Regions from separate parts of the Pedobacter immunditicola genome, predicted to be linked through region 1. Evidence: riboswitches for the same ligand, from Rfam matches in the RefSeq annotation. Region 1 holds a riboswitch; each other region holds the start of a gene.
The links. Region 1 has a riboswitch for cobalamin ahead of metE (5-methyltetrahydropteroyltriglutamate--homocysteine S-methyltransferase). Riboswitches for the same ligand answer to the same signal wherever they lie in the genome.

Region 1 (10,117 bases):
GCGTCGGTACAGTCTACCCAACAGATCACCAAAGCCATGAAAATGGTTTCGGCTGCCAAGTTGAAGCGTGCCACCAATGCTATTATACAATTACGTCCCTACGCTACAAAACTTAAAGATATCCTAGGAAATCTTTCTGCTAGTCTGGAAGGATCTTCCTCACCCTACACACAGGAGCGTGAGCCTAATAAGGTGTTAATTGTAGTAGTATCTTCTAACCGTGGGTTAGCAGGTGCTTTTAACATGAACGTGATTAAAGCTGCAAATAACCTGATCGCTGATAAATACAGTGAGCAGTTTGCAAAGGGCAATGTGAGCATTGCGGCTATCGGTAAGAAATCTCAGGATTTTTTTGAAAGACGCAATTACAAAGTTATCGGAAACAATAACAGTGTATATGCTGACCTCAGCTTTGAGAACGTAACTAAAATTACTGACGCCATCATGGCTGGTTTCAAAAAAGGTGATTTTGATAAGGTAGAGGTAATCTATAACCGCTTTAAAAATGCAGCAGTTCAATTTGTAACTACAGAACAATTGCTGCCACTTCCAAAAGCTGAGATCAGTGCCACCACTGCCGCTAATACAGATTACATTCTGGAGCCTTCTCAAGAAGAAATTGTTGAACAATTGATTCCTAAGTCGATCAAAATTCAGTTGTTTAAAGCCCTGTTAGATTCACATGCATCAGAACACGGTGCAAGGATGACTTCCATGGATAAAGCAACAGAGAACGCTGGTGACCTGTTAAAGGCCTTGAAACTTTCCTATAACCAGGCTCGTCAGGCAGCGATTACCACAGAACTTTCTGAGATCGTGAGTGGTGCTGCAGCATTAAACGGATAATTGTAAATCATGATATTAAAGCCTTTATCCTTTTTGGATAAGGGCTTTTTTAATGTTAGCGTGGCAATAGCCGAAAGGGCTGTCAGCACAAAGGCTGCCGTCCTTAAAAACTTATTAAAGATTATGCTTTTTTAAGGAATTAATATTTATTTTTGTACATTATATAAAAAACTTATTATGGATCATACACCAAAACACAATACAGAAAGCATGAAGAGAGCTAATGATGACTCTATTTATAAATTATTAGTTGTTGGTATCATTGTCGCTATGGTTGGCGTTTTCATTCGGTTTGCAGGTGATTCTTCAATTTTATCTATCATTAGCTGGGTAATTTTATTCGTAGGTGCATTTATTTGCTGCAAAGCTGTATTCAAAATATTAGAATCTTAGTACTATAGTATACATATCAAAAGAGATGATACACCTCAAAAAGGGTATCCAAATAAATTTGGATACCCTTTTTTTTACCTCCATATTTTGAGGTGTTTTTCCTAAGCCTTTTTAGTAGGCTCGTTCGTTCAAGGACCGTGAATTACTACAATACTTGTCGTACTTTCATTTTTTAAACTATATTTGGCATATAAGTTCTTTACTTTATTTCATCATCAACCGGTAATGGTTTTGCTTAATTGTAGATTAAAAGGGAATCGTGTGTAAATCACGAACTGTCGCGCAACTGTAAGTAACACATCAAGTTTTTACTATTCATAACCACTGTTCTGAAGCAGAATGGGAAGGTTTGTAAAAACGTTACAAGTCAGGAGACCTGCCTATACCGAATTGACAATGCTTTCGCGATTTGAAGCTTGGTCAGGTTTTTATGCGTTTTAATGCCGTTTTAATTCTTCAAGGAAGATATGCGCTTTAATAAGCTAAATAGCTGCTGTTTTGAATTCGTGTGCATTGCGAAATCCGGCAAAAGAGCTTTTAACAGATTATTAATCTTTAAAAGTTTAAAAAAATGCTAACAAACAATCTTGGTTACCCGCGCATTGGTAACAACAGAGAACTCAAAAAAGCCTGCGAGCAATATTGGTCAGGCAAATCATCCCTTCAAAACGTGGAACAGGTGGCCCGGGAAATCCGTAAACACAACTGGTTATTACAGCAGGAGGCAGGTATAGATCTTATTCCATCCAACGACTTTTCATTTTATGACCAGGTATTGGACATGTCCCTTACAGTAGGAGCAATTCCTGTGCGATACCATGAGGTGATTTTGAATGGCTCCAATAAAGAGCTGGATCTTTATTTTGCCATGGCCAGGGGCTATCAAAAAGACGGACTGGATATCATCGCCATGGAAATGACCAAGTGGTTTGATACCAATTACCATTACATCGTTCCTGAATTTTATAAAGACCAGCAGTTTAAACTCTTTTCTAACAAAATCGTGGATGAGTTTGATGAATCAAAGCGGTTAGGAATCCCGACTAAACCAGTGGTGATCGGCCCCATTACTTACCTGTTGTTAGGAAAAGAAAAAGAACAAGGCTTTCACAGGATCTCACTGATCAAAAACTTATTGCCTGTGTATATCCAGCTATTGCAGCAATTATCAGAACGAAAGGTAGAATGGATACAGTTTGACGAACCTTTTCTGGTAATGGATTTAACGGAAGAAGAAAAAAAGGCCTATGCTTTTGTTTACAAAGAAATCCGACGTCTTTTTCCCGCTATCAAAGTGATGATAGCTACCTATTTTGAGGGCCTGAGGGATAATCTAGTGATGGCACTTTCTTTACCTGTACATGCTTTACATGTAGATCTGGTCCGTTGCCCCGAACAATTGGACGCTATCCTGGAAGCCATTCCGCTGCAAATGAAACTGTCCATTGGTGTGGTAGATGGCAGAAACGTCTGGAAGGCCGATTATGAACACCTATTAAGTTTTATCAACCAGGCGACTTCGAAATTAGGGCAGGAGCGTATCATCATATCACCATCCTGTTCATTACTCCATTCGCCATGTGATTTGGCGTCAGAGGCAGGGAATGAGCCTGTAATGAATGAAATAAAGCAGTGGCTTTCCTTTGCTAAACAGAAAATCGAAGAGGTCGTTACCCTGCGTGACTTGATTACCCAAAGTGATCAGCCACAGGTGCAGGAAAAACGTCATCAAAACACCACTACAAATAACAATCGCAGGTGCTCGGCGCTTATACATAAAGCGTCCGTACAACAACGTGTGGCTGCTGGAACTGCAACCAATAGCCTGCGGTTAAGTCCTTTTGCAAAGAGGAAGGTTATACAACAGCAAAGTCTTCAGCTTCCCTTATTTCCAACGACCACCATTGGGTCTTTTCCACAAACAGCAGAAGTGAGAAGCTGGCGAACAAAACTTAAAAACGGACAGCTCAACCAGGAAGCTTATGAACAATTGATTGAAAAAGAAACGACTGAAACCATCCGTTTCCAAGAAGAAATTGGTTTAGATGTATTGGTTCATGGAGAATTCGAAAGGAACGACATGGTGGAATATTTCGGTGAAAAGCTCGATGGCTTTGCCTTTACCAAATTTGGCTGGGTACAAAGTTATGGTAGTAGGTGTGTAAAACCACCGATTATTTTTGGTGATGTATCCCGCCAGCAGCCGATGACGGTCAGGTGGTCGGCATTTGCGCAATCATTGACTACAAAGTTGGTTAAAGGAATGCTTACGGGACCTGTAACCATCTTACAGTGGTCATTTGTAAGAAATGATCAATCACGTGCACAAACTTGCCAGCAAATAGCCTTTGCTATTCGGGATGAGGTCACAGACCTGGAAAAAGCCGGGATTAAAATCATACAAATTGATGAACCTGCCATTCGTGAAGGACTGCCTTTGCGGAAAGCGGATTGGGAAGCCTACTTGCAATGGGCTGTCAATGCCTTCAAAATTTCGGCAAGTGCTGTGCAGGATACCACGCAGATTCATACACACATGTGTTATTCAGAATTCAATGACATCATCAGGCATATTGCGGAGATGGATGCAGATGTGATCACCATTGAATGCTCACGTTCACAAATGGAGCTACTGGATGCTTTTTCAGCCTTTAATTACCCAAATGAAATAGGACCGGGGGTTTATGATATCCACTCACCAAGGGTGCCTTCTAGCAAAGAAATGGTGTTTTTATTGGAAAAAGCGCGTGCAGTAATTCCAGATGAACAGTTATGGGTTAACCCTGACTGTGGCTTAAAAACACGGCATTGGGAAGAAACCAAATTCGCGCTAATTGAAATGGTGAAAGCCGCTAAATCCTTACGGAAATCTGTTCATGTTGAGCTCCCAATAGCCTAATTTTGTAATTTTTAATTCGTCCTAAAGGATATATCAACATTACATGACTATAGAAGAAAAGATAAAAGCAGCAGAGACCAGGATTTTTAAAGCTGTGTTCCCCAATACGACCAATCACTATGATACCCTCTTCGGTGGAACGGCAATGCACCTCATGGATGAAGTTGCATTTATTACGGCAACTGGCTTTAGTCGCCAGGTAATGGTTACGGTAAGCAGCGATCGGATTGACTTTAAGAAACCTATCCCCGCAGGAACGATCATTGAACTGGTTGGTGTAGTTTCCCATATCGGTAATACCAGTTTAAAGGTGAAGGTGGATATATACATTGAACAAATGTATTCTCAAGTTCGTGAAAAAGCGGTAACTGGAGAGTTCTCCTTTGTGGCAATGGATGAGAACAAAAAGCCAACAGCGATATTGAAGTAAATAACACTATTTTAACATGTGTTATTGAATGTTAAGCATGATTACACAGTGTTCGATGGTATCGGCACTGTGTAATTATTGTTACTTATTTTACCCGCTTCTGGTTATCCTTTACGAAAGATTCCCACCCGGAGTAAGCTTTCCCCTTGCCACTTGTGCTTACCCGTTGAAAAGAATGGCATACAGCCACTGCCAAACCATCTGTAGCATCTAAAAATTCAGGTGTTTCTTTAAAGTTGAGCAGCCTTTGCAGCATTGCCGCCACCTGTTCTTTACCTGCGCTACCATTACCTGTAATACTTTGCTTGATTTTTCTTGGCGCATATTCCGTTACCGGGATATTTCTCGATAACGCCGCTGCCATGGCAATGCCTTGCGCGCGACCTAGTTTCAACATCACCTGGATATTTTTGCCGTAGAACGGTGCCTCAATCGCTAGAACATCTGGCTTAAACTCATCAAGAAGGATAATAGTTTTCTCGAATATCCGCTGCAGCTTCAAAAAGTGATCATCCAGGTGCTCCATCCGGACAATCCCCATTGTTATCAATTCAATCTTACTGCCCTTTTCCAATATTGCCCCGTAGCCCATTACAGCTGTGCCGGGATCAATCCCCAGGATAACCCTTTCCTTTTTTTCCGCCAACATAGAACAATATTAAGCATATTTGCAGACAGTAAAAGTAAAAATTTGACAAGCACGCATAAAAAGCTATTCTCCCATACCCTAAAAATTGCAATTGTAGTCTTTGCATTTTGGTTTATCTATGAAAAGCTGAGCACCAATAACGATTTAAAGGAGTTTATGCTGATGTTGGAAAACATCCCACGTCTTGAAATTATCAGCGTGCTTACCTTGATAGGGGTGTTGATGTTGCTGAACTGGGGCCTGGAGGCAGTAAAATGGAAAAGACTGGTGCAGAGTATAGAAAGCATAAGTCTCTGGCGTTCTATTGAATCGGTTTTTTGTGGCCTGACCTGGGCAATATTTACCCCCAACCGCTTAGGTGAATATGGAGGTAGGGTGTTCTTTTTATCACCCAAAAGGCGCATCATTGGGGTAATTGCCATGGCTGTGGGTAATATCGGACAACTCGTGCTCACCAATGTATTTGGCTCCATTGCTGTCTGCATGTTCGTTTACCGATTTAATTTGCTTCAGCCAGAGCTTTTCCTTGCCTTGTGTGCTTTTGCTACTGTTTTCTGTTTGTTCTTCCTGATTTTGTTTTTTAATATCAAATGGTTGAATGGCATCCTGTTGTCGATCCGGTGGACAAGGAAATACCAGCGTTTTTACAAAGTACTGGCCCGTTATAAAAAGTTGGAATTGTTAAAAATACTGCTTTTTTGCCTGGCGAGGTATGTGGTATTCAGTACGCAATATTTTGTCATGTTTTATTGGCTCATCCCTGATCTGCATCCTCCTGATATAGTGATGATGGTTTGTATCCTATTATTCGTACAATCTGCTTTGCCGTCATTGGATATCTTCGATATCGGTATCAGGAGCGTTACTGCCTTGTTCTTTTTTAAATATGTTACTGATCAAAACTCGGCTGTTGTGGCTTGTACTGCTAGTATATGGCTGATAAATATTATAATTCCTGCTATATTAGGCTCATATTTTGTTTTTAAACTTAACTTTTTTGGAAATACTCAACGTAACTAGTTACATATCTGCTTTTTTAACGCTCTTGTATGTGTTGGTTTTGCTCTACCTGGTTCGGGGATGGCAACAGCTACGATCGTATCAGCCCCATTTAAAGTCTGGCAAAATAGCGGTAAGCATCATTGTTGCCGCAAGGAACGAAGAGGAGAATATTGCTAAAACTATAGAAGACATCCTGGCTCAGGACTACGATCCTGCATTGATGGAAGTTATATTTATCGATGACCATTCTACCGATCAAACGGCGGCTATCATTTCCCGCTACCCGAGGGTCAAACTGATCAGTCTTCAGGAAAAAATCACCATCAATTCCTATAAAAAGAAAGCAATTGAAACTGCCATCGGTGGTGCTTCAGGAACATTGATCATCACCACTGATGCCGATTGCAGGATGGGGCAGAATTGGTTAAAAACAATAGTAAGCTATTACGAAGAGAACGATTATAAAATGATTTCTTCGCCCGTATTGTATGAAGCTGAGCAAAACTTTTTTGAAAGGGCACAGTCCCTTGAGTTCATGTGCCTCATTGGATTGGGGGCTTCTACTATTGGCAACAACAAACCTTCCACCTGTAATGGTGCCAACCTGACCTATGAAAGGGCTGCTTTTTATGAAGTGGGTGGTTTTAAAGGTATCGATGACCTGGCTTCGGGTGATGACGAACTGCTGCTCCATAAAATGGCCGCGCGTTACGGCAACAAAATAGGTTTCCTTAAAAATTATGCTGCCGTTGTTTTTACACAAGCAAAACCTAATTTGTCGGAGTTTATACAACAGCGCAAACGATGGGCTTCCAAAAGTACCCGTTATAAAAACAAGTCAATTATTGTGCTTGGGGTTTTTGTATGGCTGTTTAACCTGAGTATTGTCTTCAATCTGCTTGCCGGATTATTCATTGCCGGGCTTTTTAAAATCGCATTAATACAGTTATTCTTGAAGATTACCGTAGAATTTATATTTTTATGGGATGTTACCAAATTTGCAAAAAGGAGGGAGCTCTTACCTATATTACCTATACTAAACCTCATGCATATTATCTACATTATTTATATTGGTGTTGCCGGAAATTCTGGAAAGTACAACTGGAAGGGAAGAATGGTAAAATGAGTAAAAGCGGTTTTAGTCCATCCCAAAAGATCTGGAGAAAATTCAAAAAGAACAAACTTGCCTTTGGGGGCATGCTCTTTATTTTATTGATGGTGGTCATGGGTGTTGCTGGCTACTTAATTACGCCAGATCAAACCCCAATGGCCAATACCATGCATTTACAGCTGAGTAATAAAAAACCTGGCCGTAGCTTCGACTTTCTCATCATCAGCAGGAACCCGAAAGTACAGCAGGTGAACATTTTTGAAAAGATGTTATTTGGCCAGGAAAGCAATTTTAAAAGTATCCCCATCACGGCGCACCGCACTGTTGGAAACACCGTATTTGCCAGAGAATACATTGGTGATGATGAACAGGCTGAAGAAACAGCCTTTTCATTAGTTTCGGGTAAAAATGTCTACCAGCAAACATTTTGGCTTGGTACGGATATGTATGGCCGCGATATGTTGAGCCGCCTGATTTTAGGTATCCGTGTTTCGTTGTCTGTAGGTTTAATGGCGGTGTTGATTTCCTTATTTATTGGTATAAGCCTCGGTGCTATCTCCGGTTATTTCGGTGGTAAAGTTGATGCAGCCATCAGCTGGTTGATGAACGTGATTTGGTCCCTGCCTTCGCTATTGCTTGTTATCGCTATTTCTTTCGCCCTTGGTAAAGGATTCTGGCAAATATTTATTGCTGTAGGCTTATCTACCTGGGTAGATGTTGCGCGTTTAGTCCGCGGACAAGTCATGGCTTTAAAGGAAGTAGAATTTGTAGAGGCTTCCAAGGCTTTGGGTTTTTCGACGCCCCGGATCATCGTGAAACATATTCTCCCTAATATTGCAGGGCCGATTTTAGTCGTTGCTTCAGCGAACTTTGCTTCTGCTATTATTCTCGAATCGGGCTTAAGCTTTTTAGGTTTCGGCGCACAGCCGCCTATGCCTAGCTGGGGAGGGATGATCAAGGAACATTATGGCTATATCATTATGGATGCTGCTTATTTGGCGGTTTTGCCTGGTATGGCGATCATGCTTACCGTGTATGCTTTCAATTTGCTGGCCATCGGACTGCGGGATGCATTTGATGTAAAATCTCAGAATGTGACGGTTTAGTTTCTATCGTATTTTTCTATCTTTGCCGCTATGTTATTGAACTGCTACCAGGAAGAGTTTTTAGAAGCGGGCTGTGATGAAGCTGGGAGAGGTTGTTTAGCCGGACCTGTTTTTGCAGCCGCAGTTATTTTACCCAAAGATTTTATAGCTGGCGAATTAACAGACTCTAAAATGCTGAAGCACCAGCAGCGCGAGGAGTTAAGGATTATCATAGAAAGAGAAGCAATTTGCTGGGCAGTAGCCGCTGTTGACAACGTAGAGATCGATCAGATCAATATCTTAAATGCTTCTTTCCTGGCCATGCACCGTGCCATTGAAAAACTGAGTATCAGGCCGCAGTACCTCAGTATAGATGGTAACAGGTTTAAGGCCTACCCCGAAATTCCTCATTCCTGCATCATCAAAGGGGATGGTAAATACCTCAATATTGCTGCCGCTTCCATCTTAGCAAAAACCCATCGTGATGAATATATGGTGAAGCTTGGTCAAGAGTTTCCATTATATGAATGGCACCAGAATAAAGGTTATCCAACCATTGTACACCGCAATGCGTCGCTCAGTTATGGTTTAACGCCTTATCACCGAAAAAGCTTCAACATCAGTGACCCCCAATTAAATCTGTTTGAAAATACTGAAGGATAATTAGTATTTTCACTTATTGAAAGTGCTCATACTTACATATCGCGTCCCTTTTCCACCCAATAGTGGCTATCCCATCGTGGTTTATAATACGGTGAAGGGCTTGCTTAAATTGGGTGTCGACGTTACTATCTTTAGCATGAACACCAATAAAAACCGCATAGATGTAGAAGATATCTATGACCCGGTTTTTGAAAGCATCAAATTTCATACGCAGGAAATCAATACAGATGCTAATTTCTGGGCCATGCTCCTTAATATTTTTTCAAATGAATCTTATAATGTTTCCAGATATTACAGCGAAGAGGCCGCAAAGCTTTTAGAAAATATACTCCGGGAAAATGAATTCGATATCATTCAGTTCGAAGGCTTGTACGTAGTGCCTTATCTTGATGTGGTTAAAGCGCATAGCAATGCAAAGTTGATCTACAGGGCACACAATATTGTCTTCGACGTTTGGGAGCGCCTTGCTAACAGTGAGCGTTTTATCTTCAGACGGAAGTACCTGGAGTTTCTGGCCCGAAGGTTAAAATCTTATGAAACTGAACAGATCAACAGGTTCCACCAAATATTTGCCATCTCTGAACCTGACCGGCAGAGCATTCTACGCTTTGGCTGTGAAACGAGCCTCGAGGTTTTTCCCGTCGCCCTGGATTTAGATAAGTACACCAATGAACCGGTTAAGTTTGACTTTCCTACTTTGTTTCATTTGGGCGCGATGGATTGGCGGCCAAATAAAGAAGGTTTGGAGTGGTTCCTCAATGAGATATGGCCCGATATTGAAACCTTAAATAGTGAACTTCGTTTCTATATTGCAGGGAAACATATGCAACAACAGTTTTTCGACTATGATTCTGACAATGTGGTGGTGGAGGGTGAAATTTTAGATGCGGTAGAGTTTATCAACTCCAAAGCAATCATGATTGTGCCTTTGTTGTCGGGCAGTGGTATGCGTGTTAAAATTATCGAGGGTATGGCTATGCGTAAATGTATCATTGCGACTACCATGGCTGCAGAAGGTATCAATTGTGAGCATGGAAAA
Region 2 (10,117 bases), on a different contig from region 1:
TATCGGGTGGTCAAATCCGAAAACGATATAGCCACCGAATCCGCCAAGGGAAACCAGGCCATTACCTACGGCACCGATCAGGATTTCAGTCTTAGCAAGATCTGTGCTGCCACCATCGTTGATAAACTGCCCCGGAGCCGGCTTAAATTCATAGATCTTATTTACATAGGGCGATAATTCCGCTACTGGTTTTTCATTCTCTGCTGTGTTTTCCTTTTTGCAGGAAAGGAGCACAACAGATAAAAGGGTCAGTACGGTTACAGATTTCAGTTTCATATGATTTTGATATAGTATATATGGATGATAAGTATTAGTATACAAAGGCAAAATGTGCGGGAATGTCGCCCGTAACGACTGACCACTTTTTATTCCCATTTGCGTCGAAGCAATAAAGGGTTCCGGGCGTGACGTAATCTTTGGCATCGCTCACATAAACCTCTTTGGTCAGCGGGTCTACCATGATCCCGTATGGAATCTTAATCTGCGCATCAGTTCCGTCGGTAATGAATTTTTTATCGACCAGCGTTTCGTCCTTTACATTGATCATCGAATAGGAAATGATATTCTTCTGTTGGATATAGCTCCATTCGGTCGCATAGAGGTATGCCGTATCATCATCTATCCAGAGGTTGCTCGCTGCGATATCAAATGACTTTTTGATCTGATCTGTTTTGGTGTCTATGACGAAAAGTTTCGAGGGGATATGGTAATAGTCGCCCCTGGAGGTAACATAAAGATCACCATAACGGTCTGCTTTCAGTCTGGCGAGGTTGATGGCTACATCTATACGCTTGATTTCGGTAAAAGAATGAAGGTCAATGACCGATATGGTCCTTTCGTAATTCGGTGGGCTATAACCCCCGGAATTTGCGATATAGAGTTTTTCACCGACTATCGCCATTTCTTCGGGCTGTCTACCCACATCAACCTTTCGTTCCACCTGAAGCGTGGCCGTGTCGATCTCGGTAATGCTGCCGTTAGGCGCAGTTGGGTCACCGACCTTTCCAAGGTAGGCGCTTACATAAGCCTTGCCCTTGTAAAAAGTAACATAGCGGCCATTGGTAATGTCTATCTGCTTGATCTTTTTGGAAGTCTTCACATCCAGGATTTCCAGTTTGTTGGATAGGTTAACCACCACATAGAGCTTCGACCCATAGACGCCGATGTCATTCCCAACATCACCGAGGCCTTTGGTTACTTCCGGATTGGCCTGGCCATAAATGTTGCGCCTGTAGTTTCCTGTTCGGAGGTCCACAAAATCCAGCGAGGCCTTGTTCATGTTCATGTTGCCTTCGTTGAGCAGGTACAGGCCCTTGATTACACTCGATGGATTTGGTGGAAAGGCAGTCTCTGTCTGTTCAGGAGCAACGGCAGGATCTTTTCTGCATGCGCCAAGAAGCAACAAAAGAGCGCCCATCAATAATGCAATGCACTGATTGTCTATTCTCATATCGTATAGCTTAACTTGAAACGGTAAAATCTTCTGGGCATGGGGAAGTTGGAAATGATCTCCCGGTCCTGGTTGAAAATATTGTTGACCTCCATATTTACCTTTGCTTTTCTGCCCATTACGTTCAGCTTGTACCCGATTCCCATATCATGGGTATACCAAGGCTCCATGCGGTTGTAAACAGCATTCTGGTACGTGCTGAGCTGATTGTAGCGTTCACCGGAATAAATGTAGCTGTAGTTCAACTCCAGTTTTTTCCAGTCGCCACCCATAGTCAGCGATCCACTATGAAGCGGCATATAGGGGATATTGTATCGGTCATTCCTTCCTTCGGTCACATCCCTCGCCTGTTGAAAGGTATAACTAGCCGAGACATTGATAGTCACACCAGCGGATACAGCCCAAACCGACTGCACGTTTGTCTCCAATCCCTTTATAGCAACCTTGCCGATATTATACATCGTCCAGCGGTACAGGTTTGCACTGGGAACGGCCACAATCTTATCCTTCACCTGGTTATAATAAGCATCTGCCTGTATCGAAAGCGAGGTCAGTGCCGTAGTTTTGGGCTGTATGGAATAGGTTATTCCCAGGTCATACTGGTTTGTAAACTCCGGACGCAGCAACGAATTGCCGATGAAGGTATAATAGAGATCGTTAAAGGTGGGGAGCCTGAATATTTTTTTATAAAATGCCCTGAACATCAGTTTTTTGCTGTCAAATGGATGAAAAGTAGCCATTGCCGTGGGGCTGAATTCCTGTTTGTTTCCGGCACTGGAAAACTCTTTTACCTGGTCAAAAACAAAGGTTCCAAGGAGGGATGCCTGAAGGCTGAACTTTTTAAGTTTTACCGCTGATGCCACCGAGCTGAGTACAGTATGCCTGGTCGGGTAGGGGAACCTGTAAAGGTTCGCATCCAGGGTGTTCCACTGATAATCTGTAGAAAAAGCAACATCCCAAATGGGAAGGATGCGAAATCGGTTTGCTGCAGAGATGTAGATTTCCTGCTGACGGAACCTGTTATCCTGGAAGCCATTGAGGGTTGTAAAATCAGGGTCCAGGTAGCGGAGGTAATCGTTTGCATATTTTGCGTTGAGCTTCAGGCCGTACCTGCGGTTTTCAGGCGTCTGGAAATGCCCCTGCAGAAAAAGATTACGGTCCCACTGGCGCTGGTTATAGTTGAACCTATTGGACACAATCGCACCGGGAAGTCCTCTGGCAGAAGTATAGCCATAGGCTTTTACCGACCAATTTGAGCTATCCCTTAGCTGGCCGTTTAATCCAGCCTCCATCCTATACGCGTTGATGTCGGTATTGTTGCGTAAAGCGGTGGTATCATAAACGCCATTGGTATAACGGAACTTATACTGCCCGTGTGAATTTACCCATTCTGTGCTCAATGAGGCAGCGGTTCGTGCAGTAATCTTCTGTTCGTATAAAAGAGATGGGTTCAGCAGTCCGAAAGAACCGCCCTTATAGCCCAACCCTATGTTCGAGGATTTCCCATCCGCAAATTTTGGTATCCTGCTGCGCATATAGATTGAACTTGCAGCAGAAAAAGATCTGGCAGGCTGGAAAATATCGCTTTTTTGGCCATTATAAAGCGCCACTTCCTCCAGGTTGTCAAGAGAAAACCGGCCGAGGTCTACCTGTCCGTTTTGGGCATTTCCCATCTGGACGCCATCATAAAAGACGGTCGTGTGATTGCTGCCCAGACTTCTTACGTTAACCGTCTTTAGTCCGCCAACCCCGCCATAATCTTTGAGCTGAACACCGCTAAAATAGCGGAGGGCATCGGCAACAGAAAAGCTATTGAGTCGTTGTAAGGCTTCACCTCCAATTACCTGTGCAGGAGTTGCCGAAGTATTTCTGATGGAGTTTATTTTACCCTGCACCCGCACTTCCTTAAGGCTCCGGACCTTCACTGAATCCGGCTGCTGTGCAGCGGCGTCAGGACACAAAAACACCAAGCCTAATGCTGCAATGAAGAAGAGAAGTACTGTAATTGTTAGTTTTTCCATGTCGATACCCTTGCAAAGCAAACGGCATAGAGCATACTGAAAATGGAAATGCCTACGGCATCTTCATTCCAGCTTCAATCCCCGAAAGCTATGAATTATATAATGCGATGGCAGGTATTCTGACTTGCTCCCCTCGGTATGGCCTTCCCATTCAAAATTTGAACAGTGACCTTTTGATTATACCTTAGTTATTGGAGCTTACAGCTGCGGGACAGTTCTGGATTTACACCAGATTCCCTTTTAATCCATCCTGTTTGTGCAGGGTAGGAACCAAAAGCGATGCAAATGTATACAAATAGTTGAGCTTTCACTAAAAATGAGTCAATGCTTGGTTGAAATCAAATGGCTAATCAGGTGGTTATTCGTTAAAAGGCAAAGTGAATTCAGGTGAGGGAGTCATGACTGATAGGTGATAGTGGATCTAGGGGTACCATGGATCTTTAGCGAGCTTTATCCAGCCTACCAACTGAAGAAAATCAAACTGAACTATTATTTCACATCAAGACAAATATCATTAGTTTTATAACTTTACCTTATTACAAAAAACACTTGTTAATCGGCTTATGGATATCAAAAATTTAGAACCTCAGGAACTTTGGCGCAATTTTGCAGATTTAAACGCTGTACCACGTGCTTCAAAAAAGGAAGAACGTGTGATTGCTTTTATGCGCAGTTTTGGGGAACGTTTAGGTCTGGAGACTATCCAAGATCCTGCAGGAAATGTGGTGATTAAAAAACCGGCCAGCAAAGGGATGGAGGACCGCCAAACGGTGGTTTTACAATCTCACCTGGATATGGTGCACCAAAAAAATAGTGATACAGTTTTCGATTTCGATACGCAAGGGATTGATATGTTTGTTGAAGGTGACTGGGTAAAAGCACGCGGCACTACTCTTGGTGCTGATAATGGCATTGGTGTAGCCACCATTATGGCCCTGCTGGAAAGTACGTCAATTGCTCATCCTGCTTTAGAAGCCATGTTTACCATTGATGAAGAAACGGGGATGACCGGCGCAAAGCAATTGGATCCGGCAAATTTTACAGGCTCTATTTTATTGAACCTGGATACGGAAGCAGATGATGAACTGACGATCGGCTGTGCCGGTGGCGTAGATACCAATACCACGTATACCTATACCCATGTGGCGGCTGATAAAAATGGAATCGCGTTTGAAATCAACGTGAAGGGATTAACCGGCGGGCATTCGGGAATGGATATCCACAAAGGACGTGCTAATGCCAATAAACTGATGAACCGTCTGTTCTACGAAGGCTTAAAGACTTTGTCGCTCCATGTTCATGAACTTGATGGCGGAAGTTTAAGAAATGCCATTCCAAGGGAATCTAGGGCTGTTGTAGTGTTACCTGTTGCACAGAAACTGGAATTTTTAGCCCTAGTTGGCATTTTCTCTACCATATTAAGAGAAGAATACCAAACCGTAGAGCCTGCTTTAGCTATCACGGTTGAAGAATGCGCAATGCCTCAAGTGGTGATGGATATGCCCGATCTTGTGAAAATTGTGAATGCAATTTATGCCGTACCAAATGGTGTTTTTCGCATGAGTCCTGATATCAGCAACTTGGTCGAAGCCTCTACCAATCTGGCCAGGGTGATCATCAAGGATGGACAGTTTATTACCCAGTCTTTGCAACGCAGCAGTGTGGAAAGCACGAAGGCGGATGTAGCGAATGCTGTCGGTGCGGCTTTCGAAAACATCGGCTTCACGGTGACAAGAAATGGTGATTATCCTGGTTGGAAGCCTGATCCTGATTCGGAGATATTGAGATTGATGGTTAATTTATACCAGGAACGCTTTGCTGAGGCGCCCAGGGTGGAGGCTTGTCATGCCGGATTGGAATGTGGTATTTTGGGTGGTCATTTACCGGGCATGGATATGATTTCTTTCGGACCTACCATCCTTGGAGCACATTCGCCGGATGAACGGGTACAGATTTCTTCTGTGCAAAAATATTGGCCTTTTCTTTTGGCCGTGTTAAAAGAAATCCCTAAGCTTAAGGTATAAAAATGCTGTTATGCTGCAAATCAATTTTAAACCATTTCCCGAACTGGAATCTGCTCGTTTGAAGCTTAGAAAGGTAAATGAAACGGATGTAAAGGAAGTTTTTTTATTGCGGTCGGATGCCGGGGTAATGAAATACATACCCCGGCCATTGGCTAAAGATTTGCAGGACGCCTTGAACCATATTGAAGTGATCAACCGGGGCCTCGCTGCCAATCAATCCATCAACTGGGCCATTACTGAAAAAGGAAAGGACAGGCTGATCGGCATGATCTGCCTGGTAAATATACAGCCTGAAAATTACAGGACTGAAATTGGTTATATCCTTAATCCTGTGTTTCATGGAAAAGGTATTGCTGATGAGGCTTTGAAAACCGTCATTGATTATGCTTTTAATACATTGAAGTTCCATTCCCTGGAAGCACTGATTGATCCCTTAAATACGGCTTCGGAGAATTTGTTGCAGCGGAATAATTTTGTGAAAGAAGCTCATTTTAAAGAGAAAACGTATTATAATGGTGAGTTTTTAGATGATGTGATTTACTCGTTAATTCGGCCGAAGGGGTGATGGAATTGCAGTGTACGGTTAACTCATCTCACCCGGCTCCATATTTCATAAATCGGATCACCTTTCGAGCTTCGGCCACTATGATGCCATTCGCCATTTTCTAGCTTCCCATCAAAGGTCAGGGAAGCACCTACACGTGAGCTGTCACGTGAGAAAAATTCAATAGCTTCCACGTATTTTCCATTTGTGAAGGTATAGGTACCCCCTCCGGTTCCTGAGAATTCTTTTTTATCAGGATCTATTGCTGCCCACTGAAAGCGAGTGCCGGTAAGAATTTTATAGGTCTGTCTTGACCCCGTCTGATGAATGGGAGTCAGTTGACCATCCTGCATACGCGAAGTAATTCGCCATACACCAGCCAGGGGTGCAGAACTATCATCTAGTCGCTGCCAATTTTGTGTTTCCCCATTGATGAATAGATGAACCGTATGGTCGGCAATTGAATACTTTGCGCTGAACTGCTTCCCGACCTCTTCTTTATTCACTGAATTAAAAGAAATCTTACAGTTTAATGTATCCGCATGGTGCGTATATGTTCCGCCACGACTGTAAATAAAGCGCTTTTCGTTTTTGTTGTAAGCCGTATGAAAGAAGAATCCGTCCTGGAAAATCAATACCTGTTCTTTGTCTGCTTCTTTGATTTGCCATGCACCAGTTATTGCGGCGTTATTTAATTGAGCGAAGGCACTTTTCATAACCGTTAATGCCAAAAGAACTACGAACAGCATACATTTGCTTTTCATACGCGATTTAATTGGATAACTAAAGTTAGCAATTCAATTTCCTTTTATTGCTAATCTTGGTAAGGTTTAATAGCCATGCCTTAATCATTTAAAATAAGCGATTTAGCCTTTTCGAGTAAATCGCGACCAGAGAGAACACCTATAAGCACAGGTGTAACCTCAAACTGCATCACTTTAGGATGCCAGGGAATAATGAGGATATTCATTACTGGTAACATTTTGGCGTTTTGCGAGCCAGCGGATTTCTAGGCATAAACTGTTTACTAGATATGAACTTGATACGAAAAAAAACTTTCATTTAAGAACTGAACCCGCTTTTTTGCTATATGCTTTTTCGCTGCTGGAATTCTTCGTTCAACTATCATTATCGCCCGAATAGTCTTGATAGAAGTCCTTTTTTAATATTGGTACTAAATTTACCCCAAGCAATTCCACTTTTAATTGGTTTGCTTCGTAAGTCAGCAATTATGAAGTTGTCTTTATTCCAGATATCCATAACGACATTACGCAACGATTATGGAAGTAAAACCAAAACCACCTGTTTTTAGAAATAATTATAGGTAAGTGTAGCACAATAGCTTACTCACCTGTTTAAGTAACTAAATGAGCATTAACCTTAAATTACTATAATTATGAAGACAAAATTTTTCATTTTCACCCTTTTATTAATGGGAGCTTTACTTACTGCTTGCGAGAAAAGTGACATCGAATACGATAATGATTTTGGTAATAGCCATAAAGCCTGGTTGAGTTTTAAGCAATCATCAAATAATTCTTATCGCTATATGGTAGCTCAAGGTTCCGTGTTTGGTTCTTCAACTGAAACAGTCATTACCATCAAAAATGGAAAAATTACACAGCGTCATTTTAAATATACTTCATTAGAAGGAACCGTTAATCTTCCTGCAGAAATGAGGGAGTGGACGGAAAATGAAAACGAAATCAACACCCACAATGTCCCTGAGGCTTTAACGTTAGATCAAGTTTATGAAAAGGCTAAGACAGATTGGTTATTAAAAAGAAAAGATGCAGACACTTATTTCGAAGCAAAAAATAACGGCATCATCTCTTCTTGTGGATATGTAGAAAAAGGTTGTATGGATGATTGTTTTATAGGAATTCACGTAGCATATGTAGAAGCGTTGCAATAAATAATTGTTTCTATATATTTATTGTTTCTTACAATGTGACGGGAGAAATTAAAGTTTAACAGGATTACTTATGTGATGACTATGGAAGCAAAACCCTACTTAAAGGAAATAAGTCTTAAAAGAGATTTAATTCCATCATTCGATGCATATCCTTTCAACATTCCTGCTGTTTCAAATCTATCAACGCTAAAATTCCATCCTGATGTCACTTTCATTGTAGGGGAAAACGGGTCAGGTAAATCAACGCTGATCGAAGCGATAGCGTTAAGTCTTGGTTTTGGTATTGAGGGTGGTACCAAAAACGTTCAATTTCAAACACATAACAATGGCTCACAGCTATTCAACTATCTCAAGAATGTGAAGAGCTTCAGAAGACCTGCTGATTACTATTTTTTGAGGGCAGAAAGTTTCTATAACGTCGCTACCTATATGGAGGAGGTGGGATACTTGGAAGAATATGGTGGGAAATCTCTTCATAAACGATCTCATGGAGAGTCTTTTATGATTACCTTAACCCTGAAACTTAAAGGAAAAGGTCTGTATATTTTTGATGAACCAGAAGCGGCGCTTTCGCCTTCCCGGCAACTGGAGGCCCTTGCTGTTATTGACAAACTCGTAAAAGAACAATCCCAATTTATTATCGCTACGCACTCACCGATTTTGTTAGCCTATCCTAACGCCACCATTTATCAGCTTAATGAATTTGGAATTAAACAAGTAAGATATGAAGAAACGGAGCATTATATGGTCACAAAATATTTTCTAAATAACCATCACAAAATGATGGAAACGATCATTAATGGATAAAATCCGTTTAATTACCTAAAACATTAACGATGAATAATTTAAACGCAAAGGTTGATTTGTTCTTAGATAAAGCAAAGAAATGGCAGGAGGAGATGAGGTTATTAAGAACACTTGTTCTGGAATGTAAATTAGACGAATACTTTAAATGGATGCATCCCTGCTATTCCTTTCAAGGTAAAAATGTAGTTTTAATTCACGGTTTCAAAGACTATGTCGCGCTTCTATTTTTCAAAGGCGTTTTATTAAAAGATAGAGAAGGTATTCTAATTCAGCAAACGGAAAATGTTCAAGACAGAAGACAAATCCGTTTCACAAGCCTTGCAGAGATTTTAAAACTTCGGGATACCATCAAAGATTATATTCTTGAAGCTATTGAGCTTGAAAAAGGGGGTATGAAAGTTGAACTTAAAAAAACATCAGAATTTAAAATGGCTGATGAATTTCAGTATTTGTTAGAAGATATGCCTGAATTGAAAATCGCTTTTCAAGCATTGACGCCAGGTCGACAAAGAGGTTATTTGCTTTATTTTTCTGCGGCCAAACAAAGAAAGACACGAGAGGCAAGAATTGAGAAATATGTGCAGCGAATTCTCGACGGAAAAGGGCTGGACGACTAACAAGGATCATTTCAAAATTCAAGGACACCATGTATTTCTACGGATGATGCCCTTGTTAGCGTATTCCCTTTATGGCTTCCCTATCCAAAGTACACCATTTTTGCTTTTAAATTGGCGCACTTTTCCTTCATCAAGCAATCCATGAAGTATTTGCTCTGCACTTTCAAGGCTGTTCTCTGTCAACACGGCAAATTCTTTTTCATAATCTGCTTTAAACTGGAAGGTATCTAATCCAATTTCCCGGGCAGCTTGCTGCAAATGTTCCCATTTAGTGATGTTTTTCTTTTCCAGGAAAAGCATTTCCCTTACTCTACGCATGAAAGAAACACCTTTCTCTTTCCCCTGAAGTTCTGCGGCCTTCACAGCAATAGATGGTGGGTAGGAAGAATCAAAAGGGTCTTCAAACCAAACATCGCCATCAATCGGCATTTCGTAGTAATCTCCGGCTTCTTCGCAATGAGATGCCACATCTGATGGTTTCAAACAAACAAAAGAAAAACCTTTGCATATTGAATACACCTTGTCGAACAGAGGAAGAGTGCTGATTCCTGTTTTTATGGAAATGGAAGACGTAAGCAGGCTATTGTCATAAATTAAATTTAATTAATGCCCGGCCACATGGCCCCCGTCAACGTTTAAAGTTACTCCGGTGATGAAATTGCTATTGGCCAGATAGAAGCAGGCCTTTGCAATATCTTCCACTTCGCCAATCCTGTCGACCAGGTGTAAACCAGCCAGC
Region 3 (10,117 bases), on a different contig from region 1:
TGCCGTATGCTGGTTGTCTCCGGTCAACATATAAACCGATATTCCTTGTGCCTGTAATGCTTCTACGGCCTTTTTTGATCCATCCTTAATTTTATCGGCAATGGTCATGACTGCAAAAACTTCCTGGCTTCCGGCAAAGTAAATAACGGTATGCGCCTTCCCTTCTAATTGCTTAAGCTCTAGCCCTAAATCATCAGGTATTTGAATATTTAATTCAGTTAACATACGGTGACTTCCCACATAATAAGTCTTTCCGCTGACTACTCCTTTTACCCCTCTTCCAGTCAGACTTTCAAAGTCAGACAGTTCAATTGCTGCAACTGACAAATCGTTGAAGTAGTGCACCACAGCTTCTGCCAATGGATGTTCAGAATGCTTCTCTAAAGTAAAAAGCACCTGCTCCAGGATTTCCCGATCGCTTTTACACGCAGCAGCCCAATGTAGCTCATCAAGCACCGGTTTTCCTTCAGTCAGTGTACCTGTTTTGTCAAGGATCACTGCATTTACCTTATATCCTGTTTCTAATGCTTCTGCATCTTTAATCAAAATCCCGCTTTCAGCCCCTTTACCTATTCCCACCATAATGGCAGTCGGCGTTGCCAGTCCGAGTGCACAAGGACAGGCAATTACTAAAACAGTAACCATCGCCATCAGGCCATGTGAAAAACCATTGTTCACACCAAAGATCAGCCATACCACAAGCGTAAGAAGGGCAATAACCATTACAATGGGTACAAAAATACCGGCTACTTTATCTACAAGTTTTTGCACGGGCGCTTTCGAACCCTGCGCCTCCTGTACCAGTTTAATGATTTGCGCTAGCATGGTATCATTGCCAACTTTATCAGCCCTGAACTGGAAGCTCCCTTTTTGATTGATCGTTCCGGCAAAAACCTTAGTTCCTTCTTCTTTCAGCACGGCAACAGGCTCACCGCTGATCATACTCTCATCCACATAGGAAATTCCGCTCACCACTGCGCCGTCTACGGCAATTTTCTCTCCCGGACGAACCAGCAACACATTTCCTATTTCAACTGCAGCCGCCTCAATATCAATGGCACCGTTGGCGGTCATCAAATGAACAGTTTTAGGTTGTAAACCGATTAATTTCTTGATGGCCGAGGAAGTATTTGACTTGGCATTTTCTTCTAGTAATTTCCCCAGCATGATAAATACAATGACTACAGCTGCCGCTTCAAAATAAACATGTGGATGCAAGCCTCTGGAATGCCAGAACTCAGGGTAAAAAGTATTGAAAACACTGAATAGATAAGCTATTCCCGTACTTAAAGCCACAAGCGTATCCATATTTGCACGGCCATGCCGGGCTTGTTTCCAGGCATTGATAAAAAAGTTACGGCCAAATAAAAATAACACAGGAGTAGTTAACACCAACATGATGCTATTGCCATAAGGCATTTCCATAAAGAACATACCGATCACTACAATAGGTAAAGTTAAAATGGCGGCCGAGATGGTACGTTTCTTTAAAATAAGGTATTGGGCAGATTGCACTTCTTCCTGTTGCTTCTTGCCTTTTTCCTGATTCAGGATTAAGTCATAGCCTATACCCTGAAGAGCTTCCTGAAATGCTTCCGGTTTGATCAATGAAGGCTGATAGGTGACATTCACGCTTTGTGTAGCATAATTAACTTCAGCAGCATTTACACCAGTCTGAGCGGCAATCATTGATTGCACACTTGCTGCACACCCGGCACAAGTCATACCCAGTACAGGCAGGGAGATCTTTTCTAATGCTTCTATATCATTCATTGCTTAAGTTTCTATGACAAAGATACCCTCTTTTGGGTACTCCCTATTTATATCATTCTGTTATAATCTTCCATAATTTGGATTTACGAAAGCATGGGTGAAACAATTTGGCAAATATTGCAGTTTATGGACATATGGAACCATTTAACATTAAGGTAGGGTATGGTGATAATGAAGTCACATTAACCATCCTGCCCACAAAAGAAAAATATTATAAAGTTATTTATTACGGAGGGATAGTTGGTGCCATTCGTTACATGAATGATACCGACGGCTGGGAAGTTGTTCCCCCTGAAGAGGTGGTAGCGGGAGATCTGCCTTTGTATGAACCAGATTTAACCGGCGAGCGGCTGGAGGTAGTCCTTAATGACGAGACGGTAGATGAAATAGGTAATGAAATTACCCTTACGCTGGATACGAAAGGGTAATTTCAAAATTCTATGAATGTTGTAATTGATTTTTCTTGAAACCCAATTCCGGTACTTTGGTCTTGGCAAACTCAAAAATACCAAACATAAACAAGCCGTAAACCAAATTACTGACCAACAGGTTACGTTCAAAGGGAATTGCAGCAATTAATGCCGTCAAGTAGCCGCCAAAAGTTTTAGGGTAAATAGAAGCTGCATAAAGCACTACACCGATATCAGATACGATCCAGTGAACAAATACCGCTGCTATTGAAGCAAGGCATACATTCAGCACATTTACTTTTTTCAGGAAAGTTCCCACAAAAACCATCAATACAAAGCTTAAATACACCCAGAATGCACCTTCATAAAACAAAACAAACTTCTGGTAATACATAAAGTTCAAAATCAGGTCGCTCACGAATAAGGTAATTAAGGGCACAGCAAACGCCTTCAATTTATCAGAGAAATAAGCTCCGCCAAATAAGGCCATTGCACCCAGCGGCGTAAAATTTGTCCAGGAGCTGAAAGTGCCTAGATTCATAAAACGTGTGGCTGCTGCAGCAACAATCACAAGAATCAGAAGGGAATTACGTAAATTTATTTTTTTCAATGACATGTTATTGAGGATTTAAAGTGTAAAAATATCAATTCTTTATCGAATATTAAAACTTATACCTGCATTCATATTAAAGCCCATACTGTTGTAGCCATAAAACTCTGTATATTTTTCATTTAATACGTTTTTCAAATCAGCAAATACTTTGACACGTTTACCTATAAGTGCATACTCTGCATAAAAATCAAGCAATTTGTAAGCTGGCAAATCTACAATCTGGTAACTTACAAAATCGCCGTCCTTCCGCTTTCCGTTATATTTAAAGCTAGAGCTTGCATACAGATCTTTCGATAGTTGTACTCCCGCATTCAAGCCAAAGACATGGTTTGCTTTCCGCACCAGGTAATCAGCTACCTCATTGGTAATGTAATTGAACTCCGAACCTTCTACATAAGCATAATAACCCTTGGCATTGAACTTCCCGATATTAAAGGAAGGCTCCACTTCAAAACCCTTAACCTTTTGATTTGCAAGGTTAATAAAACTGGTATTACCGTAAACAATGGCATTACTGAGGTCACGTTTATAACCGGCCAGCCTTAAGTTAAGCTTATCTTCAGCAAACTTGAAATCTACCCCTGCTTCATAATTTTTAGACTCTTCGGGTTGCAGGTCCAGGTTTGCACCAAATTCACCAAATAGATTTTCTAAAGTTGGCGCTTTAAACGCTGTAGATATCGTACCGTAAACCTTTACCCCTTTAGTAACGATGATCGAAGGTGTAATGTTATACGTAAAATTCTCTCCATATTCCTGGTGTTTATTGTACCGTCCGCCAACTTCAAGATTAAAAATACTGATGTCATGCAGAAATAAAGAGCCATAAGTACTGAATAAATTCGCTCGGGGAGGCATTTCAGCATTTAACTTGAAAGTATTGATGCGGTTATCCATGCCCACAAGCACATTTAAATGGTCACCAACTTTCTGGTTATAGAACAAGTCTACCATTTGCATTTTACCTTCAGAAATACTTTTACCATATTGACTTTGGGAATTGGTCTGTGCATTTTCATAACTATAGTTGAAAGTTATTTTCCCCGAGCCAAAATCGTATTTGGTATTCACCCCCCCATTGAAATATTTCAGCTTATAATTATTTTCCAGATGATCTTCATAGGCATTGGCATCAAAATCATAGTGACCATAAAAGTAACGCAAAAATGGATTGATGCTTAAATTTTTATCAGCCTGTAAGGAAAAGTTAGCATTCACAGCACCGGTTTTGTGACCATCTTTTTCAAAGGGTGATGATACATCCCCTGGCCTTGCTGCTTCAGAAATACCATCAGTTTTAGCCTGTGTATAAGCCACATTGTAAGAGAAATTATCCACACGACTGCTGATCCCAACCGTGCCCTTATACGTTTCGTAGCTGCCGATGCTACCCACTCCGTAAACACTGTTACCGCCTTTAGCTCCTTTTTTAGTGATGATATTGATTACACCAGACACAGCATCAGAACCATAAATAGTTGACTGTCCACCTTTTAGGATTTCTATATGATCAATTTGATCAATTGAAAACATCCTAAGGTCAAAAGCAGAACCGTTTCCTAAAGGGCTGCTCACCACAATTCCATCAATCAGTACCACTGCATAGGCACCTGATGCACCCCTGATGAAAATACTTTTGTTCAGCCCCAGGTTCCCAGTAGCGCCACTTACCACAATACCTGCCTGCTCATTCAGCAAGTCGGTCAGGTTTTTACCATGACTGCGTTCCAGAATTTCAGGCCCAATAATGGTCACTACCTTACCCGTCTGACTTTGTTTCTGCTCATTCTTGGTTGTAGAAATTACCACCTCTTCGAGTTTAACTTCTTCCTGGGCATACAAAGGGTTCATGAAAGCCATCGGCGTAATTGCCAGTGCAGCGGCAAGGAAAAAGTAATTGTTTTTGTTCATTTATCTGCGTGTTATATGTCAATTCTCGCCACAACAAACAGGTAGAAATAGGAAAGACACACCAAAAATGGTCTGATTCCTAGCTTCAATCCCCGAAAGCTATGAAATAATAAAGCAAATGGCAGGTCTTCTGACTTACTTCAGGTATTCCTGCCTTCCCATTTAAATGATTTAAACAGTGGCGGTGATTGGAATACCATTTTGAAGCTTACAGCTGCGGGACAGTTACGGATTTACACCGTATTCCCTTTTAATCCATATATATTACCTATAAGGAACCAAAAGCATTGCAAATGTATCAAATTTCCTATATTTAGGGCTAACAATTCAGCTAATTAATGTCTTTCAAATCTCAACATATGCTTAAAACAGCTATATTCCTCTTTTGCATGCTTAGTATTCCAACCATGGCACAAAAAATAGATACTTCCTTCCTTGAAAAGTTAATGCGTTCCCAACCAGAACAATTTTCCACCGTCCTTAATCATCCTCAAAAAAAACAGGTACAGGTATTGTACACCCAGGTGATCCGGAATAAAAACAAAAAGCCCGTTTTCAAATCGTACAGCTATAATCTTGATGATCAACATTACTTTTATCCCGCAAGTACGGTAAAACTTGCGGCAGTTATTTTTGCCCTGGAAAAAATCAATGAGTTAAAAATCAAGGGACTGAGCGCAAAAAGCACCATGATCACAGACAGCGTTTTCACCGGACAAACGAAAGTCAGCAAGGATTCTACTGCCCAAAATGGCCTGCCTTCCATCGAACATTATATTAAAAAAATCCTGTTAACCAGCGATAATGATGCCTTTAACAGGTTGTTTGAATTTATTGGCAGGGCTGAAATCAACGAAAAATTAAAGAAATACGGATTGCACCAAAGCAGGATCCTAAACCGATTGGCTATTGGCGATGCAGGAGAACCATCAAAACATACCAACCCCATCAGGTTTTATAATGGCGACAAACTGATTTATTCCCAGAAGGAACAATACGATCCTAAAGAATATCCACTGGAACTCCGTAACACGATCATGGGCAAAGCTTACATCGACAGCAGCGAAAACCTGGTCAGCAAACCCTTTAGCCTTGAAAATAAGAACGCATTTCCCATCAGCGACCAGCAGGCTTTAATGAAAAAATTAATGCTGCCGGAAGCTTTCCCTAAAAACGAGCGATTTAATCTTCATCACGAAGATTACCAGTTGATTTACACCTACATGAGTAAATTACCTACAGAAAGTGATTATCCAAAATATGACCCTCAGGAATTTTGGCCGGCCTATTCCAAAATGCTTTTTTATGGCAGGGAAAAAGATGCCGCCATTAATCCAGACCTTCAAATGTTCAACAAATATGGAGACTCTTATGGTTTCATCATCGACAACGCTTATTTCAAAGATTCGAAAAACCAGGTAGAGTTCTTTTTAACAGCCGTAGTGCAATCCAATGAAGACGGGATTTATAACGACGGTAAATATGAATATGAAACCATTTGTTATCCCTTTATGAAAAACCTGGGAAGAATACTCTATCAACATGAATTGGAAAGCAAGAAAAATTAATCCTTGACCAACCTTTTTTGAATGTCATCAAGCCTTTCCAGTTCATCAGGGGCCAGTTCCGGAAAGCGGAGACCAAGGTTTTCAAAAGTCGCTTCCATGATTTTACTGATGGTTAAACGCGCATGCCATTTCTGATCTGCAGGTATAACATACCAGGGGGCATCCTTAGTGGAAGTCTCCTGGATCGCAGTTTCATAAGCATCCATGTAATCATCCCATAGCTTCCTTTCTTTTAAATCGCCTTCAGAGAACTTCCAGTTCTTTTTAGGATCATTGATCCTGTCCAGGAAACGTTTCTTTTGCTCATCTTTTGATACATGAAGAAAAAACTTGATGATGGTTATGCCGTTTGCAGTCAGGTGAGCTTCAAAATTCCGGATGCTCTCGTAACGTTTCTCCCAGAATTTTTTATCAATATCTTTAACTTCATCAATTCCCGGAATATTTTCCGCAAGGATATATTCAGGATGGACTTTACATACCAGCACATTCTCATAATGGGACCTATTATGCACCCCTATCTTCCCTTTTTCAGGCAATGCAAGGTAGTGTCGCCATAAAAAATCATGTGCATATTCAAGGGAATTAGGCGTTTTAAAACTATGAACCTCACAGCCCTGTGGATTTAAACCAGACATCACATGTTCAATGGCACTGTCTTTCCCGGCAGCATCCATTGCCTGGAAAATAATTAATATAGCATGTGAATCTGCTGCATACATGGTCTCCTGAAACACACTCAGTCGGCTTTTAACTTCCTCCAGCTCCTGTTCACCATCATCTTTCTCCTGTTTCCCTTCATAACTTGTTCCATAATCCTTGAGGGAAAATTTATTCCCAGGTGCTGCTAGATATTGTTCAATCTCTTTTTTCATTCGTTATATTGTTTTCAATGGTAATGAAGCTATCATCTGCTTATATTGAATCTAGTGGTGATTTCATATATCATATTCCATACAAGAATTATTATATCCCATAAAGCCGCTCCTATTTCAATAATCACAAAATATTAGTAAATTAAATTACGTTTATTTGTACTGCAAGTTTTAACATTTTTTAACTTAAACTGTTTTACAATTTTTTGATCTTTATCCATGTTTAAAGAAATTCGCAACAAGTATATTCGCTATTTTTCCATATTTATTTTTTGTATATTAATTTTCTTTTGTGCCCTGCAATTAAATTTCTTGTGGTTATTTGGGTATTCCCCTTCCTATCAAGACATTAAAGAGCCTACCCAGCGTGTAGGGTCTGAACTTTATACAGCCGACAGTGTGTTGATTGGCCGTTATTTTAAAGAAAACAGGACACCGGTTAATTTTGAAGAAATCGCACCAAATGTGATCAATGCATTGGTTGCAACAGAAGATGCGCGTTTTTTCAAGCATAGTGGCATCGATTTCATCTCACTTGTTTCCAGTGGCATAGCTACAGCAACAGGTGATAAACGTGGCGCCAGTACCATCACACAGCAGCTGGCAAAGAACTTGTACCGCACCAGGTACAACAAGGCACAGGGCGCCTTTAAACATGTCCCTGTCGTACGTACCATCATGACCAAATTTAAGGAATGGATGACGGCGGTAAAACTGGAAGCCAATTACTCAAAGAAGGATATCATTACCATGTACCTCAATACCGTATCATTTGGCAACAACGCCTACGGCATTAAAACTGCCGCAAGGGTGTACTTTGACAAGGAAGCCAATGAATTAAACATACCCGAATCAGCATTGCTGGTAGGGATGTTAAAAGGTACATCTACTTATAACCCGGTCAGGAATCCTGAAAGAGCAATAGAACGCAGAAATGTAGCGCTCTCCCAGATGAATAAATACGAATATATCAATAACGCAGACCTCCAGCGCTATAAAAAAGCACCCATCATGCTGAAAGAAGGCCAGGTAGATGACAGCAGCAATGGTGACTCTTACTTAAGGGCGGCTGTCGACAAATACCTTGAAAAATGGTGTACTGATAATGGATACGATTTATATGAAGATGGATTAAAAATTTATACAACCATTGATTCCAAGCTCCAGAAACATGCGGAAGAAGCCGTTGCCGAGCAAATGAAAACGTTGCAGCGTCGGTTTTATAGTATCTGGGGTAATGAAGATCCCTGGTATGATTCTGAAAACAACAAAGTAGACTACCCTAACCGGGCAAAGAAAAATCTTCCTATCTATTCCATGCTGGTCAAAAAGCACCAAAATGATCCTGATTCCGTTGATGCCTATTTCGATAAGAAGAAAAAAATGAAAATATTCACCTGGAAAGGTGACCGGGATACGTTATTCTCGACCATGGATTCAATCCGCTATTATGGTAAAATCCTGAATGCCGGGATGATGACACTTGATCCCTTTGAAGGAAAGATCAAAGTATGGGTTGGCGGAATTGACCATGAATTTTTTAAATATGACCATGTAAACCAAAGTAAAAGGCAGGCGGGATCAACCTTTAAGCCCTTTGCTTATCTAGCTGCTTTGGAAAGCGGAATGAGCCCCTGCGACACCTTCACAGACAAACCTGTGCGCATCACCTACCAGGAAAAAGGAAAGACAGAAACCTGGGAACCAAAAAATGCAAGCTACAGCAATACCTACCAGGATATGTCTCTGCGGGCAGCAATGGGGAGATCTGTGAATACGATTACTGCACAGGTAACAGAAAAGGTGGGCTGGGATAACGTAGTGAAGTGGGCACATGAATGTGGGATCGACAGTCACCTTGCCTCAGTACCCTCTGTAAGCCTTGGATCCAATGATGTTACCGTTTATGAAATGGTAAAAGCTTATGGAACTTTCTTAAATAATGGAATGAAAACTGAGCCTATTTTAGTTGAAAAAATTACCGATCTTGATGGTAAATTAATCGCAGAATTTAAGGCGAAACAAAAGCGCGTACTTACAGAAGAAATCAGCTGGCTAATGCTTTACATGCTCAGAGGTGGAATGGATGAACCAGGTGGTACATCTCAGGCCTTATGGGAATGGGACCTCTGGAAGAAGAACAATCAGATAGGTGGTAAAACCGGTACTTCCTCCGCTTATGTAGACGGCTGGTACATGGGCGTCACCAAAGATTTGGTTACCGGAGTCTGGGTGGGATGTGATGAGCGCACGGCACACTTTAAAAACAGTGCAACAGGTGAAGGTGGCAAAACAGCCCTGCCCATTTTTGCTAAATTTATGGAGAAGGTTTATCAGGATCCAACCAGCGGTTATACCTATGGACCATTTCCAAAGGCTACAGTAAAAATAAATGTAAAGTATAACTGTCCTACGCCTCGTTATGTGCCGGATACAACTGCAACCGACACCATACAAACAGACTCATTGGATATGGGTGACCCGTTTTTAAATGAAACACCGGAAACACAAGGACAAACCTTAGAAGTACAACCAACGGAACCTAAAAAACAACCGGCAACCCCACAAGCGGCCAAGCCTGCACCAGCTACACCGTTGAGCAGGAAAGAAGAAAGAGAATTACGAAGAGAACAACGGAGACTGGAAAAAGAAAGAGAAAAAAACTAAGAAGACAAAACAATTCAACGATAAAAATACTTTTACAAAACGCTGATTCCTAACACAATAGACTATGAATTTTATACGGTTAATCTTAGGCTTAATATTCATAATGATTTCTAACCTTGCTGTTCAGGCGCAATATTTCGGTCAGAATAAGGTAAGGTATAAAAATGTGAAGTTTGAAGTGCTGCAAACGCCGAACTTTGAAATTTACTATTATTTAAAAAATAAAGACCTGGTACAAAGGTTTGCCCAGGATGCCGAAACTTGGTATAAAATGCACCAGGAAATTTTCAGGGATACTTT

Region 2: it holds a riboswitch for cobalamin, as region 1 does, so the genes downstream of both, WG905_RS10960 (TonB-dependent receptor) here and metE (5-methyltetrahydropteroyltriglutamate--homocysteine S-methyltransferase) in region 1, are expected to answer to the same signal.
Region 3: it holds a riboswitch for cobalamin, as region 1 does, so the genes downstream of both, WG905_RS05470 (TonB-dependent receptor plug domain-containing protein) here and metE (5-methyltetrahydropteroyltriglutamate--homocysteine S-methyltransferase) in region 1, are expected to answer to the same signal.

Annotation. Positions count from the first base shown of each region.
Region 1 covers NZ_JBBHKC010000009.1:16,934-27,050, reverse strand. The annotation lists gene atpG (ATP synthase F1 subunit gamma) at 1-846, shown strand, start outside; gene WG905_RS15950 (hypothetical protein) at 1,024-1,239, shown strand; cobalamin riboswitch at 1,449-1,637, shown strand; gene metE (5-methyltetrahydropteroyltriglutamate--homocysteine S-methyltransferase) at 1,811-4,138, shown strand; gene WG905_RS15940 (acyl-CoA thioesterase) at 4,182-4,568, shown strand; gene ruvC (crossover junction endodeoxyribonuclease RuvC) at 4,654-5,217, opposite strand; gene WG905_RS15930 (hypothetical protein) at 5,260-6,237, shown strand; gene WG905_RS15925 (glycosyltransferase family 2 protein) at 6,215-7,345, shown strand; gene WG905_RS15920 (ABC transporter permease) at 7,342-8,436, shown strand; gene rnhB (ribonuclease HII) at 8,467-9,078, shown strand; gene WG905_RS15910 (glycosyltransferase family 4 protein) at 9,101-10,117, shown strand, end outside.
Region 2 covers NZ_JBBHKC010000005.1:338,292-348,408, forward strand. The annotation lists gene WG905_RS10950 (PKD domain-containing protein) at 1-276, opposite strand, end outside; gene WG905_RS10955 (YncE family protein) at 311-1,450, opposite strand; gene WG905_RS10960 (TonB-dependent receptor) at 1,447-3,471, opposite strand; cobalamin riboswitch at 3,564-3,762, opposite strand; gene WG905_RS10965 (aminoacyl-histidine dipeptidase) at 4,035-5,495, shown strand; gene WG905_RS10970 (GNAT family N-acetyltransferase) at 5,506-6,060, shown strand; gene WG905_RS10975 (hypothetical protein) at 6,084-6,803, opposite strand; gene WG905_RS10980 (hypothetical protein) at 6,884-7,009, opposite strand; gene WG905_RS10985 (hypothetical protein) at 7,436-7,954, shown strand; gene WG905_RS10990 (AAA family ATPase) at 8,036-8,761, shown strand; gene WG905_RS10995 (YdeI/OmpD-associated family protein) at 8,791-9,378, shown strand; gene WG905_RS11000 (DsbA family protein) at 9,448-9,861, opposite strand; partial or broken gene WG905_RS19525 (hypothetical protein) at 9,878-9,970, shown strand; gene WG905_RS11005 (SDR family NAD(P)-dependent oxidoreductase) at 9,982-10,117, opposite strand, start outside.
Region 3 covers NZ_JBBHKC010000003.1:112,660-122,776, reverse strand. The annotation lists gene WG905_RS05485 (heavy metal translocating P-type ATPase) at 1-1,773, opposite strand, end outside; gene WG905_RS05480 (hypothetical protein) at 1,908-2,201, shown strand; gene WG905_RS05475 (DUF6580 family putative transport protein) at 2,212-2,799, opposite strand; gene WG905_RS05470 (TonB-dependent receptor plug domain-containing protein) at 2,836-4,707, opposite strand; cobalamin riboswitch at 4,811-5,005, opposite strand; gene WG905_RS05465 (serine hydrolase) at 5,115-6,275, shown strand; gene WG905_RS05460 (polyphosphate kinase 2 family protein) at 6,272-7,150, opposite strand; gene WG905_RS05455 (penicillin-binding protein 1A) at 7,370-9,817, shown strand; gene WG905_RS05450 (peptidase MA family metallohydrolase) at 9,921-10,117, shown strand, end outside.